Regions from separate parts of the Nocardioides pollutisoli genome, predicted to be linked through region 3. Evidence: predicted binding sites of a transcription regulator. Region 3 holds the regulator's gene; each other region holds the start of a gene.

Region 1 (5,893 bases), 1.1 Mb from region 3:
CCTGGGGCAGAGGAGTCGTCCGTGCTCGAGGTCGGTGGGTCCGCCTTGGGACCAGAGGTGGTCGTGGTGGGCGTGGCACATGCCGGGTGGCCAGTCGCATCCTTCGGTGGTGCACTGCCGGTCGCGGATCATGAGCGCGATCCGTTGGGCTTTGGTGTGGAACCGCTTGCGTCGGCCGACGTCGAGGATCTCGGACGTGCCGCCGACCACAACGGGGATGATCCCGGCCTGCGACGCGAGCCGCCGCGCCTGGCCCGCTGAGATCGGCTCGCCGGTGTCGAGGTGCGCGGCCTTCAGCCCACCCATGAGGGTCTCGTAGGAAATGATCACCACCGCGGTGGCGTTGACGCCGCCGGCGTCGGGGACCCGGTCGGTGGGGTAGCGCTCGATGAGCTCGCAGAACGCACGACCCATCCGCTGCGTCCCCGGACGACGGGTGATGCCCGCACCGTTGGTGGCGGCTTGGTGCTTGGGGGCGGCGAACCCGCGGAGGATCTTCGCGAGCATCGCACCCTGCGCGGTCGGGAGGCTGAACCGCCCGTGGGTGGTGCCGTGGCCGTCGTCGGTCATCGTGAGCCGACACGACTGCGCTGCGAGCGCTTCTTCGCGCTCCAACAGCTTCGCCTCGTGGGCGTCCGCGGCGTCGGGCGCGATCACCTCGAGGAGCCGCTTGCCGGCGATCCCGAGCGCCTTCGCGTCGAGCTCGGCGGCGCGCTCGACCAGGAACGCCTCCGCCTGGGAGACCAGCTGCGGTTCGAGGTCGTCGGGCAGCTGGTCGACCGCTCGCACGATGACTCGCGCCTGCTCGGTCACCAAATCACCGGCAGCCAGGGCGTCCCGGGTGAGCGTGTGGGCCTCGAGGTCGTGACCCAGCCTCACCGCACGGTGCGCCTCGGGCCGGGTCTGCTTGGTCTGGTGCGCCAACCAGTTCGCCGTGGAGGTCGCACCGACCTCCTCGCCGACACCCACGTCGTCGGCGTGCGCGGCAACGCGCGCCTTCAACTCGCACACCTGCGCTTCGAGACGGGTCAGCTCGACCAGAGTTCGGCCTGCCTCAGCAGCGGTCATCGACCACACCGACGCGGCCACTACCGAGTCAGCTACGGCCCGCATCTGCGTGGTCGCTGACGCCACCCGGTGGGACCGGGTGTGTTCGAGGTCGGGGCGCTGGGCCATACTAGATCATAATCGAACAAAGGTTCGAATACAAGACCAGGCGCCGATCTTCACGGTGCGATCTGAAGGCCGGCGAGCGATGGTGATGTCCGCGCGCCACGACAGGCGACCTGCAGGCTGCGGGGGTTTCGAGACGGTTCCTAGCGGAACCTCCTCAACCACCGAAAACCCGGGAGGCGACGGTGATCCGGGCGTGCTCACCCGCGCAAGTGCCATGTCGGCGCGCAACCGCAGGCTTGCCGCAGCCTGCGGGAGTTTCGAGACGGTCGCTGCGCGACCTCCTCAACCTGCGGAGGTGTCAGTGCTTCTTGGGTGGGAGCGGCACGAACATCGACGTGCGGGCGGCGTACTCGGGATACCCGGGCCGCTTCATCATCGACCGCTCGAGCAACCGGGCACCGGTGACCCAGACGAGCCAGAAGGTCATCGTGATCGGCGCGATCACGGAGGCGAGGCCGGCCACCCAGCCGGAGGCGAGGCCGCCGACGATCCAGATGCCCCACCAGACGCAGGAGTCACCGAAGTAGTTCGGGTGCCGGGTCCAGCCCCACAGGCCGCGGTCCATGACGGGTCCGCGATCGGGATCGGCCTTGTACGCCGCGAGCTGCCGGTCGCCGACGGTCTCGAAGAAGACCCCGACCAGCCAGACCGCGACGCCGACCCAGACCAGCCAGGGCCGGTCGAGGGTGTCGGACAAGGCTGCGGCCTGCAACGGCAGCGACACCAGCCAGACGGCGGCACCCTGCAGCAGGAAGACCTTGCGGACGGCGACACCCATGCCGACCTCGGAGAGGTGGCCGCCGAGCAGCTCGACGTACCTCGGGTCCTCGGTGGCGTGACCGCGAGACCGGGTGAAGATGTGCGACGACAGCCGGCCGCCCCAGACCGCGACCAGCGCGACGAGCAGCCACGACTGCCAGGTCCCGGCCAGCAGCGCACACACGAGCGCGACGGCCACCAGTGCCAGGCCCCACGCGACGTCGACCACGGAGACCCGGCCGGTGCGGCTGGCGGCGTACGCCGTCGCCACCATGACGGCGGCGGCCGCCGCGAGGGACAGGCCGGCGACGGTCAGGAAGTCGGTCAACGAGGACGCTCCATCAGGATCTGGTCGACGCCCATCCGGCCGTCACGGAACGCCATCGAACCACCGACGAGGTAGAGCCGCCAGACGCGGACGACCTCCTCGCCGACGAGCTCGGTCAGCCGGTCGACGTGGGCCTCGAAGTTCTCGAGCCAGCCGGCGACGGTGTCCACGTAGTGCTCGCGCAGAGCCTGGACGTCGCGGACCTCCAGCCCCCCGGCCTCGAGGTATGCGACGGTCTCTCCCAGCGGGCGCATGTGCATGTCGGGCGCGATGAACGACTCGATGAACGGGCCGCCCCCCGGGTGCTTGCCGCGACGGGACATCTGCTGGACCAGCACCCGACCACCAGGGCGTACGGCGCGGTGCAGCACGGACGCGTAGGTGGGGTAGTTCCTCTCGCCGACGTGCTCGCCCATCTCCAGCGAGCCGACCGCGTCGAAGTCCGTCTCGGGCACCTCGCGGTAGTCCTGCAGGCGGATCTCGACCCGGTCGCCGAGACCGCGCTCGGCGATGCGCGCGTCGATGAACGCCTTCTGCTCCGCGGCGATCGTCACGCCGACCACCCGGGCACCGAAGTGCTCGGCGGCGTGCAGCGACAGCGATCCCCAGCCGCACCCGACATCGAGCATCCGCATGCCGGGCTCCAGCTCGAGCTTGGTGCAGACGAGGTCGAGCTTGGCGCGCTGGGCCTCCTCGAGCGACATCCCGGGCGACGAGTAGTAGCCGCACGAGTAGGCCATCGACGGGTCGAGGATCAGCGAGTAGAACTCGTTGGAGAGGTCGTAGTGGTGGCTGATCGCGCGACGGTCGCGCAGCGGGCTGTGCAGCCGGCCGCGCACCCGGGCCTGGGACGCTGGTGCCGGCGGAGGAGCCCCGACCGCACCGATGCCGACGGCCGCACGGATCGCCCGGATCAGGGCGGTCGGCGTGGGCCGGGTCCCGGTCAGACCCCGCTCGCGGGCGACGTCGAAGGCGTGCGTGAGAGCCGCGTCCAGGTCTCCCGGGACGTCGAGCTCGCCGGTGACGTAGGCCTGCGCGGCGCCGAGCTCGCTCGGGTGCCACAGCAGACGGCGTACGGCGTGGGGCGACCGCAGCTCGACCAGCGGTGCGTCCGCGGGACCGGCCTCCGATCCGTCCCAGGCGCGCAGCCGGACCGGGATCTCGCCTCCGACGAAGGGGGCGACCGCCTGGGCGAGGGCGGGGGCTACGGCCATCAGACGGTCCGCTCGAAGGTGAGCTGCTGGACGTCGAGGTAGCCCGAGGCGAAGCCGGCGCGCGAGTAGCAGAGGTAGAAGTGCCACATCCGGAGGAAGGTCTCGTCGAAGCCGAGGGCCTTCACCTGGTCGGCGGCGGCGAGGAAGCTCTCGTCCCACCGGCGGAGGGTCTCGGCATAGTCCTGACCGAAGGCCAGCCGCTCGGTCACCCGCAACGAGGTGTGGGCGGCGTTGACCTCGTCGATCGCCTGGGCCGACGGCAGGAAGCCGCCGGGGAAGATGTACTTGTTGATCCACGTGTAGGTGCGCCGGGTGGCGAGCATCCGGTCGTGGGGCATCAGGATCGCCTGGATCCCGACCCGCCCACCGGGTGCGAGGAGGCGGTCGATGGTGCGGAAGTAGGTCGGCCAGTACTCGTGGCCGACCGCCTCGATCATCTCGACCGAGAGCACGGCGTCGTACTCGCCCTGCACGGCTCGGTAGTCACTGAGCTCGACGTGCACGCGGTCGGACAGGCCGGCCGCGGCGATCCGCTCCTGGGCGAGCGCCTGCTGCTCGGACGACAGCGTGACCGAGTGGACGGTCGCTCCGCGCGACGCTGCGCGGATCGCCAGCTCGCCCCAGCCGGTGCCGATCTCGAGCACGCGGGTGCCCGGGCCGACCCGGGTCTGGTCGAGCAGCCGGTCGATCTTGCGCAGCTGGGCCTCGTGGAGGTCGCCCGCGGGGTCGCCGTCGAACATCGCGGAGGAGTAGCTCAGCGACGGGTCGAGGAAGAGCCGGAACAGGTCGTTGGACAGGTCGTAGTGGTGCGCGATGTTGTCGCGGGTCCGCTTCGTGGTGTTGCGGTGCAGCCGCGGCGGCCGGTGCACGACCAGGCTGCGCAGCTTCTGCAGGGACGCCGGGACCAGGTCGCCGACGTCGGCGGCCAGCACCGTCAGGAACGGCGTGAGCTCGTCGGACTCCCACGCGCCGGTCAGGTAGGCCTCGCCGAAGCCGATGAGGCCGTCGCGGCCCAGCCGGGCGAAGAACTCGTCGGGACGCTCGACCGTCATGGCCGGACCCCCGCGACCGTGTGCCTCCCCGTCCAGGCGCACGGTCACGGGAAGCCGGTGGACGGCCGAGAGGAACAGGCGGCGCGCGACGCGCGCCGAGACGGTGGTGCGGAGACCGGTGGGTACGGCGTCGAGGCCGGGCCACGAGTGCGTCGGGCGGGAAGGCGTGAGAGTCATCGGACCCCCTCCTGGTGGTGGGCCGGGCGTGGCCGGATCGGCAGGCGGCGGGCCCACAGCACGATGCCGTGGACCCGGATGAGCAGGGCACCCACGAGCGCCGCGGGTGCGGCGCGCCAGGGGCCGTGGTCGCTTCGTCGCCCGGACAGCGAAGCACTGAAGACGGCACCGTCCTGGGTCCGCAAGGTGACGGCGACGTGAAGGCTGTCGTCGGGCACCGGGACGGCGAGGTCGTAGGTCCCGTCGGTCCCGTGGAACGGCGAGACGTACATCTGCTTGGGGGTGGTCGCCCGTCCCTGCTCGTCCGGGTGGACGAGGTAGGCGTGCCGGTCGCCGTAGGTGTTGTGCACCTCGACGACGGAGCAGGGGTGACCCTGCTCGGGCCAGACCCAGAAGACGCTGATCGGGTTGAAGCAGAAGCCGAACGCCCGCGGATGAGCGGCCAGCAGGACCCGTCCTGACCCGAGCTCCACGCCCTGCGAGCTCAGGAAGCGAGCCAGGTTGGCCCGGATCGACGCACCCGGCTCACCGAGGTGGTCGCGCGCCTCGAAGCGCCCGAGGATCCCGCGGTCGGGCAGGTGGTCGAGGTCGACCAGCCAGGTGTGCGAGCGATGGGTGAACGCGCGCTTGAAGGGTGTACGACGCGTGTGCCGGATCGTGGTCTCGTAGATCGCCGGAGCCTCGGTGGTCGGGGTCCGGGGGTCGTCCCAGGTGAGGCCGAGCCGTTCGACGGCGGCCAGCCCCGATCGTGAGCCGTCCTCGTGGAACCCCCACCCGTGGTAGGCACCGGCGAAGACGAGCCGGTCCGTGTCGAGCTCGGGCAACCGGCGCTGGGCGGCGACCGACTCGGGGGTGTAGAGCGGGTGCTCGTACTCCATCCGGTCGATGACCGTCGCGGGGTCGACGAGGTGCTCGCCCCCGAGCGTGACCAGGTAGTGCGTGTCGGTGGGGAGCCGCTGCAGCCGGGTCAGGTCGTAGGTCACCGTGACATGGCCGAGGTCCTCGACCGGCCGGCGGAAGTTCCACGACGACCGTGCGCCCGTCGCTTCCGGGAGCAGCGAGACGTCCGTGTGGAGCAGGGCGACGTTGGGCGAGTAGGGGATCGCGGAGAGCACGTCGCGCTGCGCGGCGGTGGGCGCGGCCAGCATCGCGAGCGCCTGCGACGGGTGTGTGGCGATCACGACGGC
Region 2 (5,893 bases), 510 kb from region 3:
CGGACCGGTCGCCGTCGTCTGGTTCGACCGTCCCGACAAGCTCAACGCCGTCACCGCCGGCGACTTCATCACCTTGCGCGACATCCTGCGGTCGGTCGCCGAGGACCCGGGGTGCCGGGTCGTCGTGCTCACCGGTCGCGGCCGCGGCTTCTGTGCCGGGCTCGACCTCGACTCCGGGTTCGGCGAGCCCGGCCCCGGCTCGATCCCGCGCACGTACGCCGAGCTGCGGGTCGGTGTCGACGCGATCCGGCTGCTCCGGGAGATGCCGCAGCCCGTCGTCGCCGCGGTCCACGGTAACGCCGTCGGCGCGGGCTTCGCCTTCGCCTGCGCCGCCGACCTCCGGGTCGCGAGCCCGGAGGCGGTGTTCGCCGCGCCGTTCACGCGGCTCGGGATGACGCCCGGCGACCTGGGGCTGTCGTGGTTCCTCCCGCGGCTGCTCGGGGTGTCCGCCACGGCCGACCTCTTCCTGCGGGGCGGGTCGGTCACCGGCGCCGACGGTCACCGGCTGGGGCTGGTCAACGAGCTCGCCGAGGACCCGTTCGCCGTGGCGATGGTCATCGCCGAGGAGATCGCGGGCCGGGCTCCGATGGGCGTGCGCCAGGCCAAGGAGCTGCTCAACGCGAGCCTGCTTGGCGGCTTCCGCGAGCACCTGGAGATCGAGATCCGCTCCCAGGTGCTGCTCGCGATGACCGATGACCACGCCGAGGCCAAGGACGCCTTCCGGGCGCGCAGGGAGCCCGTTTTCCGCGACCGCTGAGGCGGGCGGCAGCGTTTGTCTGCACCGGTCGTCGGGTAGTGCCACCGTGGTCGTTGTCTGCCACTACTCTTCGGGGCACGGTCGCGATGCAGCCCCACCATCAGTCCCCCAGCCCCCAAGGACGGCGAGCATGTCTACGTCAGCAACCGACGCCCCTGCCGATGAGGAGTCTCGTCGAGCCGACGTCGAGCTGCGTGTCCCCGCGGACAACGCCTATGCCTCCGTCCTGCGTACGACGACCGCGGGTCTCGCGGCGCGCCTCGACTTCCCGATCGACGACATCGAGGACCTCCGGATCGCCGTCGGCGAGGCCAGCGCGATGGCCCTGCCGGAGTCCGTGCCCGGCACCGACCTGCGCTGCGAGTTCTTCCTCGCCCCCGGCGAGATGACGATCCGCGTCGGCGTCACCGTCGACCACGACATCGCGCCCGACTACGACAGCTTCGCCTGGCAGGTGCTGACCACCCTGGCCACCGGCGCCTCGGCCGACTGCGCCGACGGTACCTTCAGGATCACCCTCACCATGGAGTCCACGCTCCCCGGTGCCGGTCTCTGACATGGCCATACCGTCGAACGACGACGACGAGTCCTCCGGGCTCACCGGCGTCGAGCTGACTCGGCACCGCAGCGCCGAGTTCTTCCTCGTCCTGCGCGACGAGGACGCATCCCCCGCGAGCCGCGAGTCCGCGCGCGAGTCACTCGTGCACCTCCACCTGGCCCTGGTCGAGCACTGCGCCCGACGCTTCCGCAACCGCGGCGAGCCGCTCGAGGACCTCGTCCAGGTCGGGACGATCGGGCTGATCAAGTCGATCGACCGCTTCGACACCGACCGGGGCGTCGAGTTCTCGACGTACGCGACACCCACGATCATCGGCGAGATCAAGCGCTACTTCCGCGACAAGGGCTGGGCGATCCGGGTGCCGCGGCGGCTGCAGGAGCTGCGCATGCAGATCGGCACGGCCACCGCCGAGCTCACCCAGTCGCTGGGCCGGTCCCCCACGCCCCGCGAGCTCGCGGAGGCGATCGGCTGCACGGTCGAGGAGATCGTCGAGGGCATCGAGTCCAGCAACGCCTACTCCACGCTCTCCCTCGACGCCAGCGACAACGGTGACGACGGTGGCGCGGCCACGATGCTCGACGCCCTGGGCGTGGACGACGCCGGCCTCGAGCACGTCGAGATCCGCGAGTCGATCAAGCCGCTGCTCGACCGCCTGCAGCCGCGGGAGAAGCGGATCCTGCTGCTGCGGTTCTTCAAGAACATGACGCAGTCGCAGATCGCCGAGGAGATCGGCGTCTCCCAGATGCACGTCTCCCGCCTGCTCAACCGCACCCTCGAGCAGCTCCGCACGTCGCTCGAGGAGCAGAGCTAGCGGGAGTCCTGCCCGCGGGTTGCGGGCTTCTCGTGGTTGCGCGCCGACAGGGCGCTTGCACGGGTACGGCGCGCCCGGATCACCGTCGCCTCCCGGCTTTCCGAGCGAACCCACATGGCCTGTGGCCGTCTCTTGTATTCGAATCTGTGTTCGATTATGATGCAGCATGGCCCAGCGCCCCGACACCGACCTCACCCGGTCCCACCGGGTGGCGTCGGCGACCGCGCAGATGCGCGCGGTCGCTGACTCGGTGGTGGACGCCTCAGTGTGGTCGATGAGCGCTCTCGAAGCCGGTGCCACCTTGGTGGAGCTGACCCGGTTGAAGGCGCAGGTCGCTGAGCTCGAAGCGAGGGTCGCCGCGCACGCCGACGACCTGGGTGTCGGCGAGGAGGTCGGTGCGACGTCGACCGCGAACTGGTGGGCGCACCAGACGCGACAGGCCCGCCCTGCTACCCACGGGACTGTTCGCTTGGGTCACGATCTCGGGGTCCACACGATCACCCGGGACGCGATGGCGTCCGGTGACGTGATGGCGGAGCAGGCCCGGGTCATCGTTCGCGCGGTCGACGCGCTGCCCGATGACCTGCCCACGGACCTGGTCGCCCAGGCGGAGGCGTTCCTGGTCGAGCGCGCCGCCGAGCTCGACGCCAGGGCACTTGCCATCGCCGGCAAGCGGCTCCTCGAGGTGATCGCGCCCGACGCTGCGGACGCCCACGAGGCGAAGCTCCTCGCACGCGAAGAAGCGATCGCAGCCCAGTCGTGCCGGTTGACCATGACTGACGACGGCCACGGCACCACCCACGGCCGGTTCAGCCTCCCGACCGCCCAGGGTGCGATGCTCGCGAAGATCCTCCGCGGGTTCGCCGCACCCAAGCACCAAACCGCCACCGAAGGGCCAGGCCTCGTCCGTCGTCCGGGGCCGCAGCGGATGGGGCGTGCGTTCTGCGAGCTCATCGAGCGCTACCCCGCCGACCGGGTCCCTGACGCCGGCGGCGTGAACGCCACTGCCGTGGTGATCATGACCTACGAGACCCTGATGGGCGGGCTGAAAGCAGCCCACCTCGACACCGGGGAGAAGATCTCAGCAGGTCAAGCCCGCCGTTTGGCGTCCCAGGCCGGGATCATCCCCGTCGTGCTCGGCGGGAGGTCCGAGGTCCTCGACGTCGGCCGTAAGAAGCGCTTCCACACCAAAGCCCAGAGGCTCGCCCTCATGATCCGCGACCAGCGCTGCACCGCCGACGGGTGCGACTGGCCACCCGGCATGTGCCACGCCCACCACGACCACCTCTGGTCCCAGGGTGGACCCACCGACGTGGAGCACGGACGGCTCCTCTGCCCCAGGCACCACGCCAGAGCCCACGACCCCACCTTCGAGATGACGAAGCTCCCGGGCGGGAAGGTCGCCTTCCACAGGCGGACATAAACCGACGCCCTGCCTTCGCTTCCGGGGTTTCGAGACAGGCGCAGAGCGCCTTCCTCAACCACCGGACTCTTCGTCTTTCGACCGCAACCACGACGATCGACCCCAGCGCGCCCGCAAGCCGGCCAGCGACTGGAAATCGCCACCGCAACCACAGACCGCGGCGACCACGCTTCTCGTCAACCGCGACCGCAACCACCGGCGGCCCGAAGGCAGCGCACATTGCCCTGCGTTGCCTGCGGGGGTTTCGAGACGGTTCCTAGCGGAACCTCCTCAACCAACGGCGAGAGCACTGCGCGCCTTCCTCAACCAACGGGCTCTTTGTCTTTCGACCGCAACCACGACGGTCGACCCAGCGCGCCCGCAAGCCGCACGGGCCCGCAGGCCGCGTTCAGTCGCTGTTCGGATCGGCGAGCGCCTCCAGGCTCGCCGGGTGGAAGATCCCGGCCAGCACGACGACGGAGACCAGTGCGATCACGACGGCGGCCAGGGTCGTGTCGCCGCCGCGGAAGTTCCAGGCGAGGCCGAGCTGGATGAGCTGGGCGAGGACGATCGGGCTGCGTGCCCACGAGCCGCGCCGCGACAGCGCCCAGGCGCAGGCGAGCAGCCCCGCGCCGTACAGCGCGAAGAACAGGGCGGTGGTGACGCCCATCGTCACGCGGCCGGAGCCCACGCTGAAGATCTCGAGCACGGCGTAGACCACCAGCAAACCGCCCTCGACGGCCACCAGCGAGGCGGCGACGAGCAGCGGCGCTGGGGGACGGATCCGGTCCTGGGCGTTGCCGTTTGTCACGGGTGGGAGCCTAGAGGGAGGGCACGCGGCGACGACATGCACGTGACTGCTGTGACGGAGCGAACCATGCGGAGGGGTTGTTTAACGGTCAAAAGGTTGCCAGTCTTGGCGGAGCGCTTGTTTGCGCGTTCGTTCTGCCGTGCCCATCGGCACCAGCAGGTCCTTGCCCCGGCCCCGACCTGCCCAGCTTTTGACGAAAGAGGGTTCCCCCAGCCATGGATTGGCGCCACCGTTCTGCGTGCCTCGACGAGGACCCGGAACTGTTCTTCCCTATCGGTAACACCGGCCCGGCCATCCTCCAGATCGAGGAGGCCAAGCAGGTGTGCCGACGCTGCGAAGTGCGCGAGCAGTGCCTCGCGTGGGCGCTCGAGGCTGGTCAGGACCACGGCGTGTGGGGCGGACTGAGCGAGGACGAGCGCCGCGCGCTCAAGCGTCGCAACGCCCGCACCCGAGTTCGCACGGCCTGAGTCGGCACGGCCTGAGTCACTCCAAGGGCAGGTCGAGCACGGCCCGGGTCCCCGGACCCGAGGGCATCGGCCCCAGCTCGAGCTGACCGCCCAGCTCGGACTCCACGAGCGTGCGCACGATCGACAGCCCCAGGCTGGTCGAGCCGTCCAGGTCGAACCCGTCGGGCAGCCCGCCGCCGTCGTCGTCGACGGTGACGTGCAGGCGCCCGACGAGCCGGCTCGCGGTCAGCACGATCTGACCGGTGACGTCCTCGGCGTCGGGGTCGTAGCCGTGCTCGACGGCGTTCTGGAGCAGCTCGGTCAGCACCATCGCCAGGCCGGTCGCGGTCTCGGACGGGAGTACGCCGAAGCTGCCCTCGCGACGCACCCGCACCCGGTTGCCGACCGCGCTCACCTCGGTGACCATCCGGCTCAGCGGGTCGATGATGTCGTCGAACGGGACCCGCTCCTCGACCGCCTGGCTGAGCATCTCGTGGACGATCGCGATCGACCCGACCCGGCGTACCGCCTCCTCGAGCGCGAGCCGCGCCGGCTCGGAGTCCATCCGGCGCGCCTGGAGCCGCAGCAGCGCGGCGACGGTCTGCAGGTTGTTCTTCACCCGGTGGTGGATCTCGCGGATGGTCGCGTCCTTGGTGACCAGCTCCCGGTCGCGGCGCCGCAGGTCGGTGACGTCGCGGACCAGGACCAGGGCGCCGATGTGGTCGCCCTGGGGGCGCAGCGGGATGGACCTGACGATGAGGGAGACCCCGTCGGTCCCGATCTCGGTGTCGCGGTGCGCCCGACCGCCCAGCACCGCGCTCAGCGTCTCCTCGTCGGGACGCCGGCGCGGCGGCACGAGCTCGCGGGTCAGGTCCGCGAGGGAGAGCCCCGCGAGGTCGCCGGAGAGCCCGAGGCGGCGGTAGACGGACAGCGCGTTCGGGCTCGCGTAGACGACCTTCCCCGCGGCGTCGACGCGCAGGAAGCCGTCCCCGACCCGCGGGGTGTCCGCGTGGTCACTGCGGTCGCCGGCCGCCGGGAAGTAGCCGTGGGCGATCATCTGGGTCAGGTCTGCCGCGGTCTGCAGGTAGGACAGCTCGAGCCTGCTCG
Region 3 (5,893 bases):
CGAGCCGCAGCCAGTCGGCTCGTCGGTCGTACGCCGCGAGCACGCCGTCCTGGGCGCGCGCGACCTGACGCATCCGTGCGACCGCGTCCTCCTTCTGCGCAGCCGGGCCGGTCCAGTAGAGGAGGTCCGCGCCGCCGTTGTCGGCGATCTGGACGTTGCCGGCCAGCAGCGGGTCGGCGTCGAGGACGCCCTGGAGGGAGATGACCTTGTCGGACGTGGACCAGTCCATCGAGTGGTCGGCGAGCACCACGACCATCGCGTGCTCCCACTTGCCCTGGTCCTTGAGCGCGTCGACGAACCGCTGCACCTGGGTGTCGGTGTCGGCGAGCGCCGTACGCCGCGCGACCTTGAGCCCGAGCGGGCCGGTGAGGTCTGCGTGGCCGAAGCGGTCGATGTCGCCGAGGTTGATGAACATCAGGCTCGGGTCGAGCTCCTCGAGCATGGTCAGCGCCGCCTCGATCGTGAAGACGTCCGGTGCGTGCTCGGTGATCGGCAGGGTCGGCATCGGCTCCCAGCGGTGGGTGGCGCGCTCGCCGAAGACACCGTAGAGGTACTCCTTGCTCAGCACCGTGCCGGTCGTGAACCCCCTGCGGTTGAGGCGCTCGATGAGGGTGTCGGAGCGGATGTCGGTCGCCCGGTCCAGGTCGCGGACCGTCTTCTCCGTCCGGTCGTACACGGAGTTCGCCGGCACGCCGGTGCGATCGGGACGCAGCCCCGTCATCATCATCACGTGGTTGGGGATCGTCTCCATCACGGGCATCGACTCCGCGCGCGGGAAGCGCAGGCCGCTGTCGCGCAGCGCCGCCAGGTGCGGGGTCAGCCCGCTGTCGAGCTCGTCGGGCCGGCAGCCGTCGATCACGATCACGTAGGCCCGCTTGCGCTTCGAGCCCGCGGCCAGCGCGGGCGCGCCGACGGCCGTCGAGAAGAAGAGGCCGGCAGCACCGGCCTGGAGGAAGGTGCGGCGACTCGTGCTCACACCGGCTCCGTGGTCTGCTCGATCTTCGCGGTCCCGGTGCGGGTCAGGTAGGACACCGACCAGGTGATCTCGGTGTCCTGGTCGGCCCGGTCGCCGATGACGTACCAGTCCATCTGCGCGCGGGTCGGCGTGAGGTCGAGGACGGAGAAGCCGTGGTCGTCGAAGTTGAGGTACTTGATGTGCCGGTTGTTGGCCTTGATCACCTCTTCGACCGCGGTGCTGGTCGTGTGCGGCGGCGTGCCGGTGATGTCCTTGAGGTTGCTGGACGTCACCGAGGTGCAGACGAACTCGACGCCCGCCGAGTCGCCGACGGGGTACGTCGAGGCGTCGTACGGCAGTTCGGCGGCCCAGCCCGAGTGGATGTCGCCGGTGATGAAGAGCGCGTCGGTGACCTGGTGGTCGCGGATGTGCTGGAAGACCTCGCGGCGGTCGTCGGTGTAGCCGTCCCACTGGTCGACGTTGTAGGCGACGCCGTCGCGGGGGAGCAGACCGGTGACGTCGTCGATCGGGTCGATGAGGTCGTCGGGCAGCGCGCCGAAGTCGACCGGCGCGATCATCACCGGGTTGCCGATCACCTTCCACTGGGCGCGGTCGTTGGCGAGCGACTGCTTGAGCCAGTCCATCTGCTGGCGGCCGGTGATCGTGCGTTCCGGGTCGCTGACCGAGCCGTCCGGGACCTTGAGCTGGCCGTCGCGATAGCTGCGCAGGTCGAGCATGCTGAGCTCGGCGAGGCGGCCGAAGCGGATGCGTCGGTAGAGGCGGTCTCCGTCGCCGAGGCGGGCGGTGCCGTCCATGCGCACCGGCATCCACTCGTCGTACGCACGGTGGGCGCGGGCGCGACGCTGGTGGAAGTCGCCCTCGCCGAGGTCGGGGTTGTGGTTCTCGGCGCCGTTCTTCCACTGGTCGTTGGCGACCTCGTGGTCGTCCCAGGTGATCACCCACGGGTACTTCGCGTGCAGGTCCTGCAGGTCGGTGTCCTGCTTGTACTGCGCGTGCCGCTGCCGGTAGTCGGCCAGCGACAGGGTCTCGTGGGCGGGGACGTGGGGGCGGATGTCCTCGTCGTCGGAGCCGTAGCCGTACTGGCCGGGGCCGTACTCGTAGAAGTAGTCACCGAGGTGGACCACCGCGTGCAGGTCGTCGCGCGCGGCGAGACCTCGGTAGGCGCTGAACCAGCCGGCCTGCAGGTTGGCGCAGGACACGACCCCCAGGCGCAGGTGGTCGAGCTTGGCGTCGTGGGCGGGTGCGGTCCGGGTGCGGCCGACGCGGCTGGTGGCCCCGGCGTACGTGAAGCGGTAGTAGTGCCAGGTCGCCGGGGCCAGGCCGCGGACGTCGACCTTGACCGTGTGGTCGCGGCTCGCGCCGGTGGTGAAGGTGCCGCGGCGTACGACGTGGCGGAAGCCGCGGTCGGTCGCGACCTCCCAGCGCACCTGGACCGTCGGGCCGGCGCCGGAGCCCGGGGTGCTGGCCGGCGTCGGCGTGACCCGGGTCCAGATCAGCACGGCGTCGGGGAGCGGGTCGCCGGACGCGATGCCGTGGCGGAAGGGTCGGCGGGCAGCGCCGGTGGCGGCGTCGGCGGCCCCGATCGCGGGGTTGGCGGCGACCAGCGCGACACCGGCGGTGCTGGTGGCGAGGACGGTGCGACGGTGGATCGGCTGAGGGGTGGTCACGCCTCAGTCAACGACGGGGGCGTCCTCGCGTGATGCTCGTTCATCCAGTGTTCGTCTGCGCCAGAGCCGATCGATCGGGACCCGGCCCAGCGCGACCGCGGCCGCCCAGCCGAGCAGGATGACCAGCCAGCCCATGAGGGCGTCGATCACCCAGTGGTTGCCGGTGCCGACGATGACGACCGCCGTGCCGAGGGCGTAGAGCCAGCCGAGCACGCGCACCCACTTCTTGGTGGCGTAGATCTGCAGGGCCATCGCCACCCACAGCGACCAGCCGGCGTGGAGCGACGGGAAGGCGGCGAGCTCGTTGGTCAGCCCGCCGAGGCCGCGGGGAGCGGAGGCGTCAGCACCCCACCAGCCGTCGGCGGCGTGGAGGCTGAGCACGTCGACGTACCCCCCGAGGAAGCGCGGCGGCGCGGTCGGGAGCGAGATGTAGGCGGCCAGCCCGAGCAGGGTGCCGATGACCAGCGCCCGGCGGGCCGGGCCGTAGCGGTCGGCGCCGAGGCGCCAGAGCCAGATCAGCACGGCGCCGGTGACGACGTAGTGGAGCGTGGCGTACCAGTAGCTCCCGGCGAGGCCGAGGACGCGGTGGTCGGTGAAGAGCTGGTTGAGCGGGAGCTCCCACTGGATGCCGAGGATGCTCTCGACGTGGAGCAGCTCGTTCGCGCGGTGGAGGGCCGGCTGCATGCTGGTGTCGGCGACCAGCCGGGCCAGGCTGTAGAAGACCCAGAGGGCCAGGATCAGCAGGAGCTCGAAGATGCCTCGGACCCAGCGCGGAACCGTCCGCGTCTGGGTGTAAGCAGGTGCTGTCGCCACAGCACCAGCGTCCTTCATCAGCCCTCCCGCGGCCATCAGGGATTCCCCCCGACATCAACCCAGGGTCACCTCGGGTCATTCCCGTCCGGGAGTACCCAATTCAGACCCGACGAAGCACCGCGGTCACCTTCCCGAGGATGGTGGCGTGAGTGCCGTCAATCGGATCATAGGAAATGTTGTGGGGAAGGAGCCACACCTTTCCGTCCTTGCGCTGGAACGTCTTGACCGTGGCCTCCCCGTCGAGCAGGGCGGCGACGATGTCGCCGTTCTCCGCGGTCTGCTCCTTGCGGATGACCACGTAGTCGCCGTCGCAGATGGCCGCGTCGATCATCGACTCGCCCGAAACCTCGAGCAGGAAGAGCTCCCCCTCGCCCACGAGCTGCTTGGGGAGCGGGAAGACGTCGTCGTAGGTCTGCTCGGCCAGGATCGGTCCGCCGGCGGCGATCCGGCCGACGAGCGGGACGTACTGAGCCGCGGGCACGGCGTCGCCGATGCCGGTCTCGTCGTACGACGTCTCGTCGGCGGTGCCGAGTGAACGACGCGCGGCCATCACCTCGGGGAGGAACACCTCCAGCGCACGCGGCCGGTTGGGATCGCGCTTGAGGTAGCCCTTCTCCTCCAGCGTCTTGAGCTGGTGGGCGACGCTCGAGGAGCTGGTCAGGCCGACGGCCTCACCGATCTCGCGCATGCTCGGCGGGTAGCCGCGCTTCTCGATGGAGTCCTTGATGTGGGCGAGCACGCGCTGCTGCCGCGGGGTCAGCCCGGTGGCGTCCGGCGGTCCGTCGGGCAGCTCGCTGACCTTCTGGGGACCGGAGCCGGTGGCGGATTCCTTCTTCGTGGCCATGGGGTCACCGTAGCCACCGGGACCCGGCTTGTTCAAACATCTGTTCGAACGGCGTGTCGCGACACGCCGTTCGAACAAATGTTCGCGTGGTCCTTGAATTGTTCGAACACCTGATCTAACTTCGTACACATGTTCGATCGAACGCCTGATCGAACCGCCGGTCCAGACAGGTCCAGCACCACTGTCGGTGGCCACCACTAGAACTGTGTCACCGAGCTGCACCACCCGAGGCAGACCGCCCCTTCCCCCGGAGGTCCCGATGAGCACCATGACGATCGACCAGATCTTCGACCGGCCCACCCGCCGCGTCGGATCCAGCAGCGTGCGGCTGACCCGCCGCGGACGCGTCGTCGTGGTGGTGCTCGCGCTCCTCGCCCTGATGGCGATCGGCTTCGTCATCGCCTCCGGCTCCGTCGCCACCGACGAGCCCGGCACCCCCGAGCCCACCAGCGTGGTGATGGTGGGGACCGGCGACACCCTCTGGGACATCGCGGCCGGCATCGCCGACGACGGTGACGTCCGCGCGATGATCGATCGGATCGAGCGGCTCAACGCCCTCGACTCCGGGATGGTCGTCGCCGGCCAGAAGTTGGTCGTCCCCGCCAGCTAGCGCAGCACTCAGACTTCATCAGCCGCTTCGACCCCGGCTGATGAGCCGGGGAAGACAGGGGGCGGAGCCAGGCGGCTCCGCCCCTTGCGGCATTTCCAGGGTCTCGATACACCGCCTCGTTCCTCGGCGGCACTCGACCACCGACAGCGCTCGATACACCGCCTCGTTCCTCGGCGGTACTCGACCACCAAAAGCGCTCGATACACCGCCTCGTTCCTCGGCGGCACTCGACCACCGAAAGCGTTCGTTGGTCTCTCTCGCGAGCGCCAGCGAGCGTATCGAGACCTACTCTCAGGTCATGGCGGGCTACTCAGGCACCCCGTTGGTGCGCAAGCTGGGGATCAAGGACATCCACACGGTGTTCCTCGACCGCGCGCCCGCCGACTTCGGGCTCGAGACCGAGGCGCGCGTCGTACGCCGCCTCCCGGCCGCTGTCGACGTCACGCTGACCTTCCACACCGAGCAGGCGACGCTGGTCGAGCGGTTGCCGGTGCTCCTCGAGCGGACCAGCACGGCCGGCATGGTCTGGATCTGCTGGCCCAAGAAGGCCGCGCAGAAGGCGCTCGGGATCGTCAGCGACCTCGACGACGGGGTGGTGCGTGAGCTGGGCCTGCGGTCGGGGTTGGTCGACGTGAAGGTCGCCGCCATCGACGACACCTGGTCGGGGCTGAAGTTCGTACGCCGCCTGGTCGACCGCTAGCGCGCGGCCCGGCGGCCGCCGACCGGACGAGGTGGGCCGTCGTCCGGCGCGTCCCCTGCCGCAGGCTTCTCCGGCGCCCGGGTGATCCCGAGCCGACGCATCAGCCGGGCGACCAGCATCAGGCCGACGAAGAGGCAGGCCACCGCGCCGACCGACGCGAGGGCGAGGAACCACCAGGCCGTCGGATCGCCACCGCGCGCGGTGGAGCCGAAGTCGATCGCGGCGTACACGAGATAGCCCCAGGCGACCACGCACGCGGTGATGCCGAGGGCGAGCAGCAGCA
Region 4 (5,893 bases), on a different contig from region 3:
CGCGTGGGGGTCGGGTTCCTCTCCCCCACCCCGGCGGGTCAGAACACCTGGGTCTACAGCTCGCATGACATGCACGCCTGGCCCGAGCTCTACTTCGACGGCGCCGGGTGGGTGCGCTTCGAGCCGACGCCGGCCGGCCGGGCCGTCGACGTCCCTGCCTACACCGTCCCGGGCTCGACCGACAACGGCGGACCGACCAAGGTGCCGACGGCGGCGTCGAGCGAGGCGAGCGCCTCCCGCAACGCGCGCCCGCAGGACATCCAGAGCGACGTGACTCCCGGTGCCAGCAGCTCCGGCTCCGGCGGGTCGTTCCCGTGGCTCCCGGCGCTCGGCGGACTGACGCTGCTGCTGGCAGGCGCCGCAAGTCTCCTGCTCCCCCGCGCCATCCGTGGTCGGCGGCGCCAACGGCGGCTGTCGTCCGGTGGCGTCGAGCCGGTCTGGGCGGAGCTGCGGGACACCGCCGTCGACCTCGGCGTGCCCTGGCCACGGGACCGCTCACCACGCGACACCCGCGACGTGCTCGTCGACCACCTCGGCGCGCCCCTCGACGCGAGCACCCCGGACCGCCCCGCCCACGGCCCGGAGATCGCACCGGACGCCGTGTCCGCCCTCGACCGGCTGGTGCTGACCCTCGAGCTCGATCGCTACTCGCGTGCGGGTGCGCGCCTCGACCCGGTCCGGCTGCGCGCCGACGGCGAGGCCTGCGTGGCCGCGCTGGTCGGTGGCGCCAGTCGCAACGCCCGGCGCCGTGCGACCTGGTGGCCGCGGACGGTGCTGACGTTCACGCTGCGACGGACGCGGCCCCAGGCCAGCCCGCTCGAGGCGAGGTACGGCGGGGTCGTCGACCACGTGTCGTGAGTGACCGGCGCGACGAGTCTCTCGACTCACCGGGTCTCGACACGACGGTCGCGACCGCGCGAGCTCGGTCGCGCGTCTTGCTCGACCACCGTCGAGCGATCCGCTGACGCGTCTCGCTCAGAAGCCGCCGCTGTCGCGACGGTGCCGCCAGCGCTCTTCCATCCGCTCCATGAAGGAGGAGCGGCTGGGGGTGCGGCGGGTGCGGCGGTTGCGACGACCGCCGTCGATGACGGTGAAGCCGTGGCTGGGGTGGGCAGCGGCGCGCGGGTCGGACGCCGCGGGGCCGTGCTGGCCGCGCATCGCGGTGAGCGCGACGGTGGCCGAGAGGAGCATGACCACGAAACCGGCGACGCCGACGACGGTGATCTGGGCGACCGCACCGGTCATCAGGATCACGATGCCGAGCACGAAGCAGACACCGGCGACGATCGCGCGGCGACGGGCGGAGCGACGAAAGGCCGTGCCGCGAAGCGTCGACGCGAGCTTCGGATCCTCTTCGACGAGGGCGCGCTCCATCTGCTCGAGCAGTCGGAGCTCCTCTTCCGAGAGTGGCACCGTTCCTCCCCATCCATCTCGTACGCCGGACAACTGATCCGTCCCGGCGTCAGCAAGTCTAGGCAGCGGGTGGTCATCGTGGTAGCCGGGATGGGGAAATTCGTGACCAAACCGTTCTCAGTGGGCCAGGAGGTGCAGCTGAGCGGCCAGCGGGAAGTACTCCGGACGCTGCGAGACGGCCCGCTCGAGGTCGACCAGTGCCGCGGTCGCACCGGGCTCGAGGTCGAGCAGCGAACCGGGGACCAGGTCGGCGAAGACCCGGACCGCGTGGATGGCGCTGACCTCGAACCCGGAGCGGGTGACCAGGTCGGTGGCCTCGGCCGCCGTGAAGCGATGGCTGGTGCGCGCGTCGCGCGGTGCACCGGACCCGTCGGTCGGGGTCGCGTCGAGCATGGTGAGCGCCTGGCCGAAGTGGCCGGCCATCGCGCGAGCGACGACCGCTGCGTGGCGCTGCGAGACGAGCAGGCTCAGCACGCCGCCGGGGCGGAGCACCTCACGGATCGTCGCGAGCGCCTGGGCCGGGTCGTCGACGACCTCGAGCACGCCGTGGCAGAGCACCACGTCGACGCTGTCCGGAGCGACGACGTCGAGCAGGGAGGACAGGTCGCCCTGCTGACCGCTGACGTCGACGCCGAGCTCGCGCGCCCGGCGCGCGAGGGCGGCCAGCGCGTCGGGGCTCGGGTCGACGACCGTGACGCGCGCACCGAGCTCGGCGACCCGGACGGCGAAGCCGCCGGTGCCCCCACCGATGTCGAGCACGTCGTGAGCGCCCTCGATCGACGGACGCAGGGCGTCCCAGACCACCGACGTACGGGCGGCGCTGCGTCGTTCGCTCGGTCGTTCGCTCGGTCGTTCGGGCATGCCCCAACCCTAGGGGGTCAGCTCGCCCGGACCGCCGCCACCTGGCTCGGGGCGGGTGCGTGCGGGACCAGGCCGAGCGAGCGCTCGACGACCGCGAGGAACCGGTCGGCGTCCCGGACCAGGTCGTCGGCCTCGCGCTCCCCCACGGCCCGGGTCGAGCCCGCCTCCGCGGCGGCACGCTTCGAGGCCCCGGCCGCGAAGAAGCGCGCCCACTCCTCGAGCTCGGGGGCGACCTCGGCGAGCAGCAGCCAGGCGTTCTTCTGCGGTCGCCGTCCGCGAGCCGGGGCGGGCATGGCCCGCGCCGACAGCAGTGCGGCGGCGGCCCGGAGCGCGGCGACGTGGGCACAGGCGTAGCGCGCCGGCACCTCGGTCGCGGCGATCGCCTCGCTGAGCGACTCGGCCGACCGGGCGAGGTAGCAGTGGGTGGTCGCGGGCAGGGCGTACGGGTTCATCGAGGACCTCTCCGTCGACCCCTGGGCGGGCGACCCCACGTGGAACGGAGAGCGCTCGGCGGGGACGGGGGTCGAGGTCGTCCCCGCCAAGCATGTTCGAACACCTGTTCGAACATGGCTCCACCGTACACCCGCCCGCGGACGGTCCGTCAAGACCGGATCAGGCCCGGATCAGGCCTGGCCGACCTTCGCCGGCTGCTTCGTGAGGTACGCCGTGGTGTCGCGGTGCCACACGCAGGCAAGGACGCCGATGTCGAGCACCAGCGCGACCACGGTGAGCGCCAGGAAGAGCGGCGGCGGACCGGACCGGAGCGTGGTGAAGAAGGCGACGCCGAGCACGACCATCAGCGCGGTCAGCACCGGGCGTGCCCACGGGAACCGCTTCAGGAGGAAGATGAGCAGCACGACCGCCAACGACGCCACGACGATGAACATCGTGACCGCGACCGGGACGAAGGCGGGCGGCTCGACCGAGCCGGCGTCGACCCGGCCGGACGCCCAGTCGTCGACGAGCTCGTCCTTCAAGAAGATGGTCAGCGTCGCGGTCAGCCCGGTGAGGGCGATGAGTCCGCCCAGCAACCAGATCAGGGCTCGCACCGATCCGGGTCGCTCCTCGCTCATCGTGTCCTCCTCAGTCCTGCAGCCGGACCCGACGCGGGCGGCTGCCCTAGGGTCTCGATCCATGAACACCGAACATCCGTCGATCACCCGTTTCCGGGAGGACCACGCCCACCGTGGTGGAACCGGTGAGGTGGTCATCCTGCCCGACTCCGTGCACACCGCGGCACTGGCTGCCGAGGCGTTGGGGTGTGAGGTCGGGGCGATCGCGAACAGTCTGCTCTTCGACGCCGACGGTGCGCCGGTGCTCATTCTGACCTCGGGCGCCCACCGCGTCGACACGGCCAAGGTCGCCACGCTGGTCGGTGTGAGCAACCTCAAGCGGGCCAAGCCCGAGTTCGTCCGCGAGCACACCGGCCAGGTCATCGGCGGCGTCTCCCCCATCGGCCACCCGTCGCCGGTGCCGACGTACCTCGACTCCTGGCTGCGCCGCTACGACGTCGTGTGGGCCGCCGCCGGACATCCGGCCGCCGTCTTCTCCACGACGTACGACGAGCTCGCCGCGATGACCGAGGCTCCCGAGATCGACGTCGAATGACGCGAGTCGTCGTGGTCGGCGGTGGCTTCGGGGGGCTCGCCTCCGCGGTCCGGCTGGCCAAGCTCGGCCACGAGGTCACGCTCGTCGAGCGGTCGGCCGAGCTGGGCGGCGCGCTGTCGACGGTCTCCGAGGACGGGTTCACGTGGGACGCGGGACCGACGTACACGTTGCTGCCGGCGGTCGTCCGCGACCTCTTCCGCAAGTCCGGGCGGCCGCTCGAGCGCGAGCTCGACCTGGTGCCGCTGGACATCGTGCGCGAGCACCGCTTCGAGGACGGCTCGTCGGTGCGGGTCCCCGTCGGCCGCGCGCCGCAGCTGGAGGCCTTCGAGGCCCTCGGCCCCGGGCTCGGGCAGCGCTGGGTCGACCACGTCGCGTCGTACGCCGACGACTGGGAGGTGCTCCGCCGCGGCTACCTCGAGAACCCCTGGACCCCCGACGACCTCCCTCGCGACCTGGCGGCCCGGCTCGACAGCCGGGAGACCATGTTCAAGCGGCTGAGGAAGACGTTCAAGGACGAGCGCCTGCGGCTGGTCGCCGGCCACCCGTTCGAGGCCGAGGGTCACGACCTGCGCAACGTCCCGGCCTGGGCCGGGACGACGGCGTACGTCGAGCAGCGGTTCGGCGCCTGGACGGTCGAGGGCGGCCTGGCCCGGCTCGGCGCAGCCCTGGAGGAGCGCCTCACGACGCGGAAGGTCGCGGTCCTCACGGGCACCGAGGCCAGCGACCTCGTGGTCCGCGACGGCCGGGTCTCGGCCGTGGCCACCACCTCCGGGACCATCGACGCCGACGTCGTCGTGTGTGCGATCGACCCGCGGCGGCTGCCCGCCCTGGCGTCGTACGTCGCGCGCACGATGCCCGCTCTCCCACCGGTCGTCGTCCACATCGGTCTCGACGGCGACGTGCCGGACCTCCCTCACGAGCTGGTGCTCCACGGCGACGCGACCCTCGTCGTGCGCCGCAACGGCAACGCCCTGACCGTGCTCGGCCGCGGCCGGCTGTCGGAGGACATCCTGCGAGCGCTCGCCCGTCACAAGATCGACGTGCGCGCCCAGGTCGTGGCGCGGGTCGACCGGAGCCCGCGCGACCAGGTCGAGCTCTGGGGCGGCTCGCCGATGGGCGTGCTCTGGCAGGGCCGCGCGACCGTGCGCCAGCGGCTGGGACCGCGCACCCCGGTCGAGGGCGTCTACGCCGCCGGCGCGCACGCGACACCCGGTGGTGGTCTGCCGTACGTCGGGCTGTCGGCCGCGCTGGTGGCCGCGGAGGTCGGTCCCGCCTAGACCGTCATGTTGAGGGCGGCGAAGATCTCGCGCGTCGCCTTGGACCGGTTGAGCGTGTAGAAGTGCAGCCCCGGTGCGCCGCCGGCGAGGAGCTCCTCGCACAGCTCGGCCGCGATCGCGATGCCCTCGGCGCGCATGGCGGCGGCGTCGCCGTCGTGCGCGGAGATCCGCTCGACGACCTCGGCGGGCACGTCGGTGCCGATCAGCTCACCCTGGCGACGGATGTTGGCGAGGTTCAGGATCGGCATGATGCCGGGCAGGATCGGCAGGTCGACGCCGCGGGAGCGGACCCGTTCGACCAGCCCGAAGTAGTCCTCGGCGCGGAAGAACATCTGCGTGACCGCGAACTCCGCCCCGGCGCGTGCCTTCGCCACCAGCACGTCGGCGTCGTGGTCGAGGGAGTCCGCGGACGGGTGCCCCTCGGGGAACGCCGCCACCCCGATGCTGAACTCCCCGCGGGCGCTCGCCATCTCGACGAGCTCCTGCGCGTAGGTGAGGCCGCCGGTCGTCGGCGTCCACTCGGCCCGGGGCCCCTCGGCGGGGTCGCCTCGCAGCGCCATGATGTTGTGGACCCCGGCAGCGGCGTACGCGTCGAGGATGCCGTCGAGCTCGTCGCGGGTGTGCCCGACGCAGGTCAGGTGGGCCATCGGGGTCATCGACGTCTCGGCCGCGATCCGACCCGTGACGCGCACGGTCGTGTCGCGGGTGCTGCCGCCGGCGCCGTACGTCACGGA

The links. The regulator LexA, encoded in region 3, represses DNA repair genes until DNA is damaged. The targets are predictions, from matches to a motif close to TCGAACANNTGTTCGA.
Region 1: a site for LexA is predicted at 1,189-1,204, ahead of ABLE68_RS09325 (HNH endonuclease signature motif containing protein). Genes of this name have one in related genera too.
Region 2: a site for LexA is predicted at 2,266-2,281, ahead of ABLE68_RS01305 (HNH endonuclease signature motif containing protein). Genes of this name have one in related genera too.
Region 4: a site for LexA is predicted at 2,823-2,838, ahead of ABLE68_RS21540 (SAV_6107 family HEPN domain-containing protein). Genes of this name have one in related genera too.

The regions. Positions count from the first base shown of each region.
Region 1 is NZ_JBDZDU010000001.1:1,920,548-1,926,440, forward strand. It holds gene ABLE68_RS09325 (HNH endonuclease signature motif containing protein) at 1-1,176, opposite strand, end outside; gene ABLE68_RS09330 (DUF1295 domain-containing protein) at 1,475-2,263, opposite strand; gene ABLE68_RS09335 (class I SAM-dependent methyltransferase) at 2,260-3,477, opposite strand; gene ABLE68_RS09340 (class I SAM-dependent methyltransferase) at 3,477-4,706, opposite strand; gene ABLE68_RS09345 (FAD-dependent oxidoreductase) at 4,703-5,893, opposite strand, start outside.
Region 2 is NZ_JBDZDU010000001.1:277,608-283,500, forward strand. It holds gene ABLE68_RS01290 (enoyl-CoA hydratase/isomerase family protein) at 1-757, shown strand, start outside; gene ABLE68_RS01295 (ATP-binding protein) at 888-1,313, shown strand; gene ABLE68_RS01300 (RNA polymerase sigma factor SigF) at 1,315-2,127, shown strand; gene ABLE68_RS01305 (HNH endonuclease signature motif containing protein) at 2,294-3,550, shown strand; gene ABLE68_RS01310 (hypothetical protein) at 3,939-4,340, opposite strand; gene ABLE68_RS01315 (WhiB family transcriptional regulator) at 4,556-4,807, shown strand; gene ABLE68_RS01320 (histidine kinase N-terminal domain-containing protein) at 4,824-5,893, opposite strand, start outside.
Region 3 is NZ_JBDZDU010000001.1:787,810-793,702, reverse strand. It holds gene ABLE68_RS03830 (alkaline phosphatase family protein) at 1-976, opposite strand, end outside; gene ABLE68_RS03825 (alkaline phosphatase D family protein) at 973-2,643, opposite strand; gene ABLE68_RS03820 (phosphatase PAP2 family protein) at 2,647-3,456, opposite strand; gene lexA (transcriptional repressor LexA) at 3,557-4,300, opposite strand; gene ABLE68_RS03810 (LysM peptidoglycan-binding domain-containing protein) at 4,560-4,910, shown strand; gene ABLE68_RS03805 (DUF3052 domain-containing protein) at 5,209-5,610, shown strand; gene ABLE68_RS03800 (hypothetical protein) at 5,607-5,893, opposite strand, start outside.
Region 4 is NZ_JBDZDU010000002.1:719,251-725,143, forward strand. It holds gene ABLE68_RS21525 (transglutaminase TgpA family protein) at 1-858, shown strand, start outside; gene ABLE68_RS21530 (DUF3040 domain-containing protein) at 976-1,413, opposite strand; gene ABLE68_RS21535 (methyltransferase domain-containing protein) at 1,531-2,274, opposite strand; gene ABLE68_RS21540 (SAV_6107 family HEPN domain-containing protein) at 2,292-2,726, opposite strand; gene ABLE68_RS21545 (hypothetical protein) at 2,898-3,347, opposite strand; gene ABLE68_RS21550 (YbaK/EbsC family protein) at 3,409-3,882, shown strand; gene ABLE68_RS21555 (phytoene desaturase family protein) at 3,879-5,159, shown strand; gene metF (methylenetetrahydrofolate reductase [NAD(P)H]) at 5,156-5,893, opposite strand, start outside.